2 regions of the Telluria sp. ZB2R32 genome follow, and region 2 is predicted to be linked to the other one. Evidence: predicted binding sites of a transcription regulator. Region 2 holds the regulator's gene; the other holds the start of a gene.
The links. Region 2 encodes FNR, which switches genes on or off when oxygen is low (the NO sensors DNR and NnrR bind a similar motif). Its sites were predicted from a motif close to TTGATNNNNATCAA; they were not measured.
Positions count from the first base shown of each region.

Region 1: the regulator FNR is predicted to act here: its motif matches at 2,095-2,108, upstream of AC56LG_RS17505 (universal stress protein).

Region 1 is NZ_JCASIG010000005.1:538,191-542,411, reverse strand. Features, by position in the region: gene AC56LG_RS17510 (cation-translocating P-type ATPase) at 1-1,514, opposite strand, end outside; gene AC56LG_RS17505 (universal stress protein) at 1,511-2,017, opposite strand; gene phbB (acetoacetyl-CoA reductase) at 2,242-2,964, shown strand; gene AC56LG_RS17495 (universal stress protein) at 3,346-3,783, shown strand; gene AC56LG_RS17490 (lipid-binding SYLF domain-containing protein) at 3,923-4,221, opposite strand, start outside.
Region 2 is NZ_JCASIG010000006.1:312,564-316,784, forward strand. Features, by position in the region: gene cydB (cytochrome d ubiquinol oxidase subunit II) at 1-435, opposite strand, end outside; gene AC56LG_RS18990 (cytochrome ubiquinol oxidase subunit I) at 437-1,900, opposite strand; gene fnr (fumarate/nitrate reduction transcriptional regulator Fnr) at 2,053-2,820, shown strand; gene AC56LG_RS19000 (VOC family protein) at 2,862-3,290, opposite strand; gene AC56LG_RS19005 (DUF885 domain-containing protein) at 3,463-4,221, opposite strand, start outside.

The sequences.
Region 1 (4,221 bases), on a different contig from region 2:
TCTGCCACGCCGGCGCGCAGCGGATCGGCGAAGCCGACCAGCCCGAGCGGCACAAAATCGAAATCGTGCACGGCGTCCGGCCAACGGGAGGCGTTGTGCCCCGCGCGCGCCACGGCCAGCACGCGCAGCCCGCGCACCGCCATGGCGTCGGCCGCGGCCAGCAAGGGCGCGGCCATGGCGGGCGGCAGGTGGCACAGGTCGGCGATCGCCTCGGGCGCGCCCTTGGCCGCCACCATCGCGTCGCTGCCGGCGCCGGCCTGCCAGCCGTGCGCCACCGCGCGCATCCCGGCGCTCATGCCGTATTCGCGGGCAAGGGTCCAGTCAGAGCGATCGCTTCCGTCCGGGTCCGGGAACGCGGCGCCGAAGCGGTGCAGGGCCTGGTCCATGGGTTCGAAGCCGTCCGCCCGGCTGGCCAGCATGCCGGCGTCGAGCAGGGCGGCAAGCGCGTCCGGCAAGGCCTGAACTGGAGACCCGTCCGCCTGCCATGCGACACCGCCCGCGTACAGCGCCGCAACGCTCATCCTGTTTTCCGTCAGTGTACCGGTCTTGTCGACGCAGAGAATGGTCGTGGCGCCGAGCGTTTCAATGGCCGCCAAGTCGCGCGTCAGGACATTCGCGCGGGCCAGTCGTGAGGCGCCGAGGGCGGGAAACAGCGCGAGGACGACGGCGAATTCCTCGGGCAGCATGGCCAGCGCCAATGCCAGGCCGGCCAGCAGTGCCTGCAGCAGGGCGCCGCCCTGGGCCAGGTGGTAACCGACCAGCAGCAGGCTTAGGGCGCCACCGCCGAGCCCGAAGCGCGCGATCACGGATGCCATCTGGCGCTGCAGGGGCGACCGTTCCGGCACCAGGGCGGCCAGCGACTGGCCGATGCGGCCGATCGCGCTCGCGGCGCCGGTGGCGGTCACCAGGACCAGGCCGTGGCCGCGCACCAGCAGCGTCCCCGAAAACAGGGCAGCAGGGTCGTCGGCGCCGGGACTTGCCGGCTGTTCCTGGCCGGACTGTTTCGGGCTCTTCGGCACCGGCGCCGATTCGCCCGTCAGCAGCGACTCGTCGGCCTGCACGTCCTGGCCGGCGACCAGCATGCCGTCGGCCGGCACACGGTCGCCTTCGCCGACCGCGCACAGGTCGCCCACCACCACCTCCCGGCTGTCGACGTTCAGTTGGCGGCCGTCGCGGATCACCCGCGCGCGCGGCGTGCCGAGGTCGCGCAGCGCAGCGAGGGCGCGCTCGGCCTTGCCTTCCTCGTAGAGTGTCATTCCGAGGGTCGCGACGACGAGCGAGAACATCAGGATGCCTTCGTGCGGCTCGCCCAGCAGCAGGTAGAGCAGCCCGGCCGCGAACAGCAACACGAACATCGGTTCGCGCGCCGCCTGCCACGCGATGGTGCGCCAGCCGCGTTCCCGGCCTGAAGAAAGCGCATTCGGGCCGTCGCGCGCGAGCCGCTGTGCCGCCTCGCCGGCGCCGAGTCCAGCGGGCGTGTTGGTGCCATGCGCGACCGGCTCCCGGTATTTCATCCGCCGGACGCCCGCATGGCCTCGGGGACATCCTGGCCGAGTCGTCCTCGCGCATGGGCGATGTGCGGCCGGTAGACCATGACCGGCACCGGTGCATAAGCCAGGACACGTTGCGTCACGCTGCCGGCGATCAGCCGGTTCAGGCCACGGCGTCCGTGGGATGCGATGAAGATCAGGTCGCAATGCCGGCGCTTGGCCACTTCGATGATTTCGTCGGCCGGCGAATAGCCATAGGCGGTCAGCGTGGTGCAAGCGACACCGGCAACCCGGGCGGCCTCGGCCACTCGTTCGACGTGGTGTTGCGCCTGCTCGAGCAGGACATCGACGCCCATCGCGGTGCCGGACGCCACGGCGCCTTCGGCCGACAACAGCACCGGCTCGGGATAGGCGACGGATAACGCGACGATTTCGCCGCCACAGGCCCGCGCAAACGAAATCGCTGCGGTGGCGGCTACCGTAGCCAGCTCGGATCCGTCCGTCGGCACGAGAATCCGTTGATACATGGCCGTCTCCCGGTGGGAATGATCATGCGCGGCGAATACGCGCAATGCCAGATTGGCGCATTTAATCAAAATTTTGTTTGATATAAATCAAATACGCACGAGCGACAGAATTGGCTGCCGCTCGCGCCTGGACGAACCAGTCCGCCGGCGCCACGTACGGCTCATTGGAACCGACAGCACGCAGGCGGATCAAACGCGAGACAACCAGCGGAAGGAGGCGTGCGATGACGAGGACGGCGATCGTAACCGGCGGCACCCGTGGCATCGGCAAGGCAATCGCGCTGACCCTGCGCGACCGGGGCTGTCGGGTGGCAGCAAGCTGGCATGGCGACGAGGATGCGGCGCGGCGCATGCAGCGCGAAGACGGCGTGCCGGTGTTTCGCTGGGACGTCAGCGATTTCGAGGCCTGCCGCGCCGGCGTCGCCGAGGTCGAGGAAGTGCTTGGACCGGTCGATATCCTGGTCAACAACGCCGGTATTACATCCGATGCAATGCTGCACAAGATGCGCGAAGACCAGTGGTTCTCGGTCATCCACACCAACCTGGGATCGATGTTCAACATGACGCGGCAGGTGATTGGCGGCATGCGCGAGCGGCGCTTCGGCCGCATTGTCGGTATCGGTTCGGTCAACGGGCGCAAGGGGCAGGCCGGACAATCCAACTATGCCGCCGCCAAGTCCGGCCTGCTCGGCTTCACCAAGGCGCTGGCGCTGGAAAACGCTGCTCACGGCATCACGGTCAATGCGGTCGCACCCGGGTACTGCGATACCGCAATGCTGGCGGCGCTGCGGCCCGAGGTGCTGGCGAGCATCATTGCTGCGATTCCGGTAGGCCGCCTCGGCACGCCAGCCGAGATCGCACGCACCGTTGCGTTTCTGGTGGACGACGACGCCGGCTTCATCACCGGGGCCACGTTCGACGTCAACGGCGGCCAGTACCTGGCCTAGTTGCGTTGCGCTGCCGTGCACGAACTGCGCGGCAAACCAACGAGCAGGGTGGGGACGTCATGCGCGTCATAACCATGCGAACCGCGCGTGTCGCTGGTGTTTGCCAGAGGCCCTGCGCAATCCGGTTCGTTGGCTAGATTTGATATAGATCAAGGCTATCGCAAGTGAAAATCTTCATCTTGATAGTGACGTCAAGGACAGGCTCTGTACCGGTGGGGACAAGCGGTGAGGCAGATGCGCGACCTCGGCAGGTAGCGAGATTCGCCTGCATGACCGGCACGACTGGACACCGCTCGACTGCGTGTTCCTTGCGGCCTTGATGTCGCGCGCCCGTATCACGGCCGCGACCGGACCAACGTCATTGCATTTCGAGGAGCCGCCATGTTCAAACGCATTCTGCTGCCTACCGACGGATCCCCGGCTTCGCAGCGCGCGGTGCTGGCCGGGGTCGCCTTTGCCAGGGAGACGGGGGCCGAGGTAATTGGCCTGACGGTCGTCCCGCCGTTCCACATGCTCAGCGCCAACCCCGAGATGCTCGAGTCGACGCCCGCCGAATACGAACAGCACGCCCACGAGCAGGCCGGGAGCATCCTCGCCGGAGTCGAACAGGCGGCGCGCGAGGCGCAGGTGCCGTACCGGCTCGAGCGGGCAAGCGGAGACAGTCCCTGGGAGACGATCATCGCGACCGCGCGCAATGCCGGCTGCGACCTGATCCTCATGGCGTCGCACGGCCGCAAGGGCATCAAGGGACTGCTGCTGGGCAGCGAAACCCAGAAGGTACTCGTGCACAGCGCGATACCGGTGCTGGTGTACCGCTGAAAAACAGGCCGCAGCCCGACCTGGCTGCCACGGGACGATCGCAGTCGTCGCCTACGGTTACAGCGTCGTCGCGACGGTGGCGCCGGCCTGTTGCCGGAGACGTTCGCCATGTCCGCACCGGGGTGTACGACGAAGTCCGCTACTTGCCGGGCGCGGCCGCTTGCCTGCGTCCGCCGAGCGCGGTCCTGAGGGCATCTGCTCCCGGGTCGGGCACGGCACCGCCGATCGCCTGCTGCAGCGGGACGTGGTTCCCATAATGGGCTTGCATCAGTTCCTGGTTATAGCGGATATCGCTGACCGCGAGCGTGGCCGCGTTGCCGATCAGGCCCTGGCCGCCAGGCCAGGCGACCGCGTCCGCGGCAAGCGAACCTGCCGCCGCCACACTGTAGTCGACCACGGCAAATCCGGCGTCGGCGCCCAGGGCGATGTTGTTCCGCT
Region 2 (4,221 bases):
TCCCGACACCGCGATACCGTCGAGGAAAGCGCCGAGCGAGACGCCCTGGAAGAACGAGGCCACCACCGAGCCGCCGATAAAGGCCTTGTCCCACAGGTGGCGCCGGTGATCCTTGGCCTTGAAGCGGAATTCGAAGGCGACGCCGCGAAACACCAGGCCGACCAGCATGAAGATCAGTGGTAAATACAGCCCGGTCAGGATGATCGAATAGGCCACCGGGAAGGCCAGCAGCAACCCCTCCCCGCCCAGCACCAGCCAGGTTTCGTTGCCGTCCCAGACCGGCGCCACGGTATTCATCATGGTGTCGCGGTCGCGCTTCTGCTTGACGAACGGGAACAGCATGCCGATGCCGAGGTCGAAGCCGTCCAGCACCACGTACATGAAGACCGAAAAATAAATGATAACGGCCCAGATGACCGAAGTATCGATGCCCATCTCATGGTCCTTTCGGGTCGAGTGTCATGCCGGCGCCGCCGTGGCCGCTCGTATCGTCGTCGTCATTTCCCACGTCGGCCGCCGACAGCGGCCGCATCGGCGTGCGCCCTTCACCCGGCCCGCCCTCGGTGGCGCGGTGCAGCTCGAAAGCTTGCGGCCCCTTCTTCATCATGCGCAGCACGTACAGCGTGCCGGCGCCGAACACGAAGAAGTAGGAGACGACGAAGAGCGCGAGCGTGAGCGCCAGCGGCCCGGCGCCGTGCGGCGAGACGGCGTCGGCCGTACGCAGCACGCCGTACACCACCCAGGGCTGGCGCCCGACCTCGGTCGTGGTCCAGCCGGCCAGGATGGCGACCAGGCCCGCCGGCCCCATCCACAGGGCGGCATGCAGGAAGGGGCGGTAGGTGAAGATGCGCCCGCGCTTGCGCAGCAGGAAGCCCCAGGCGCCGAGCGCGATCATCAACAGGCCCAGGCCGACCATCAGGCGGAAGCTCCAGAACACGATCAGCGAATTGGGCCGGTCTTCGCGCGCGAATTCCTTCAGGCCGGGGATCTGCCCGGTCCAGGAGTGGGTCAGGATCAGGCTGCCCAGGTGCGGGATACCGACGGCGAAACGGGTTTTTTCCGCCTCCATGTCCGGTATGCCGAACAGCAGCAGCGGGATCGCCTCGCCCGGCTCGTTCTGCCAGTGCCCTTCCATCGCCGCCAGCTTGGCCGGCTGGTGCTCGGCGGTATTGAGGCCGTGAAAATCGCCGATCACGGCCTGGATCGGCGCGACCAGCAGGATCATCCACATCGCCATCGACAGCATCTTGCGCACCGCCGGGTTGTCCGTACGGCGCAACAGCTGCCAGGCGCCGACCGCGCCGACGATCAGCGCCGTGCACAGGTAGGCCGCCGCCACCATGTGCAGCAGCCGGTACGGGAACGAGGGATTGAAGACGATCGCCAGCCAGTCGGCCGGCACCATGCGCCCGCCCTCGATGGCGTAACCCTGCGGCGTCTGCATCCAGCTGTTGGCGGCCAGGATCCAGGTCGCGGAAATCAGCGTGCCGACCGCGACCATGCAGGTAGCCATGAAATGCAGACCGGGGCCGACCCGGGTCCAGCCGAACAGCATCACCCCAAGGAAGCCCGCTTCCAGGAAAAAGGCGGTCAGCACCTCGTAGGCCAGCACCGGTCCCATGATGGAACCGGCGAATTCGGACATGTAGCTCCAGTTGGTGCCGATCTGGTAGGCCATCACGATGCCCGAGACCACGCCCATGCCGAACATGACGGCGAAGATCTTCAGCCAGAAGTGGTACAGGTCGACATACACCTGGCGCTTGGTGCGCAGCCAGGAAAACTCGAGCACGGCCAGGTAACTGGCCAGGCCGATGGTCACCGCCGGGAACAGAATGTGAAACGACATCGTGAACGCGAACTGCACGCGTGCCAGGTCCAGTGCCGATAGGCCAAACATGGGTGCTCCTCATTCGCTGTGGGTGTCCAGAATCTAGCATGGGCCGGGGCGCGCACAATTGGCATTTGCCCCGATCGCGAAAAGATGGGATTGCGCGACAGTCCGGTCTATAATCGCGCGTAACCCACCTTCCCCTCCTTTCCCTTGCAACGATGAGCCAAGGCACCTCCCTCCCCGCCGGCGCGCCGATCAATCTCGGCGTCATCAAGGCCAGCTGCGGCGCCTGCAGCATGCACCAGTTGTGCCTGCCGATGGGGCTCGACGACACCGACATGAACCGCCTCGACCAGATCATCGGCGCGCGCCGCCGCATTGCCCGCGACGAGCGCCTGTACGCGATGGGCGAGGCGTTTCGCAGCCTCTACGCCGTGCGCTACGGTCACTTCAAGACCTACCAGATCAATGCGGCCGGCGAGCAGCAGATCACCGGCTTCCAGATGGCCGGCGAACTGCTCGGCATGGATGCGATCAGCGGCGACCGCCACCATTGCGACGCGGTGGCGCTCGAGGACAGCGAGGTCTGCGAGATCCCGTTCGCGCGCCTGGAAGAACTGTTCGGCCAGGTGCCGACGCTGTTGCGCCATTTCCACCGAATCATGAGCCAGGAAATCACGCGCGAGCAGAACGTGATGTTATTACTGGGCAATATGCGCGCCGAGCAGCGCTTCGCGGTCTTTTTGGTGAACCTGTCGGCGCGCTATGCGGCGCGCGCCTATTCGGCCACCGAGTTCGGGTTGCGCATGTCGCGCGAAGACATCGGCAATTACCTTGGCCTGACCATCGAGAGCGTCAGCCGGCTGTTGTCGCGATTCAAGAAGCAGGGCTGGATCGCGGTCGACAAGCGCGAGGTAAAACTGCTCCAACCTGCCCGGCTGAAAGCGATGGCGGCCGGCACCGAGACCTGCAGCCCGATGAACTGAGACGGTGCGTCCCGGTTCCGGGACGCCTCACGACGTGACGCTCAAAACGTGACGGTCACCGAAGGCGCGCTGCGGGTTGCCTCGCCATGATGGACGGCTTCGATGTTGTTGCCGTCCGGGTCGAGAACGAACGCGCCGTAATAGCCGGGGTGATAGGCGCGCTCGCCCGGCGCGCCGTTGTCGCGGCCGCCGGCCTGCAACGCCGCCTTGTAAAAAGCATCGACGCCGGCGCGGTCGCGCGCCTGGAAGGCCAGGTGATGGCGCCCGGTCAGCCGGCCCTGGGCGGCGTCGCTGGAAGCGCTGGAAACGAACAGTTCGTCGTACCAGAAATAGTCGTCGCCCTGCCCGCCGAGCGGCACTTGCAGGACGGCGAAGACGGCGCTGTAGAACGTGCGCGAGGCAGGCAGGTCGGCGACGACCAGCTGGATGTGGTCGATCAGGCGGCCGCGGTGGAGTTCCTGGGTTTGCATGTGTGCTCCTCGGATGACACCTCGTCGGTCAGGCGATTATGCCACGTATGCCATCGGCGATAACGGTTGCGCACGTAGGGCGGGCATGCCCGCCTTACGGCGTGTGCGACCCCGCGGCAGATATAAGAAAGGTCATGCCCACGCACCTGCGCGTACGGCGGGCATGCCCGCCCTACTGCTTCGCAATCCAGCCGTCGACCAGCTGCCCCAGCACGTCGAGCGGCACCGACCCGGCGCCCAGCACCATGTCGTGGAAGGCCGGCAGCGAGAACTTCGGTCCCAGCGCGGCCTTCGCCTTCTCGCGCAATTCGACGATGCGCAGCATGCCGATCATGTAGGCGGTGGCCTGGCCGGGCCAGACCACGTAGCGGTCGACTTCCTCGACGTTGATGCCGTAGTCGACCGCCTGCTGGCGCGTCCAGCCCTTGGTGTGCAGGCCGGTGTCGACGACGAGGCGGCGCGCGCGGAACAGTTCCGAGCCGAGCGCGCCCAGCAGACCCGGCACGTCGCCCGCATACCAGCCCTGCTCCACCGCCAGGCGTTCGGTGTACAGCGCCCAGCCTTCGCTGTGGGCGCTGCCGCCGCTGAAGATACGCTGGCTGCGGTATTTCGGGATGCCGGCCAGCTCCTGCTGGATCGCCAGCTGGAAGTGGTGGCCCGGCACCGCCTCGTGGTAGGACAGGCTGCGCATGCGGATCATGTCGAACTTCGGTCCGCGCAGCGGGACCCAGAACACGCCGGGACGGCTGCCGTCCGGCGCCGGCAGGCTGTAGTGGGCCGCGGCCGAGGCTTCCGTCAGCGGCGGCTCGCGCAGCACGTCGACCGGCGCGCGCGGCTTCAGGTTGAACAGCGACGCGCTGCGTGCCTGGGCGTCCTTCACCATCTCCTTGTACTGCGCCAGGATCGCCGGCCGCGGATCGGTGTCGCCCTG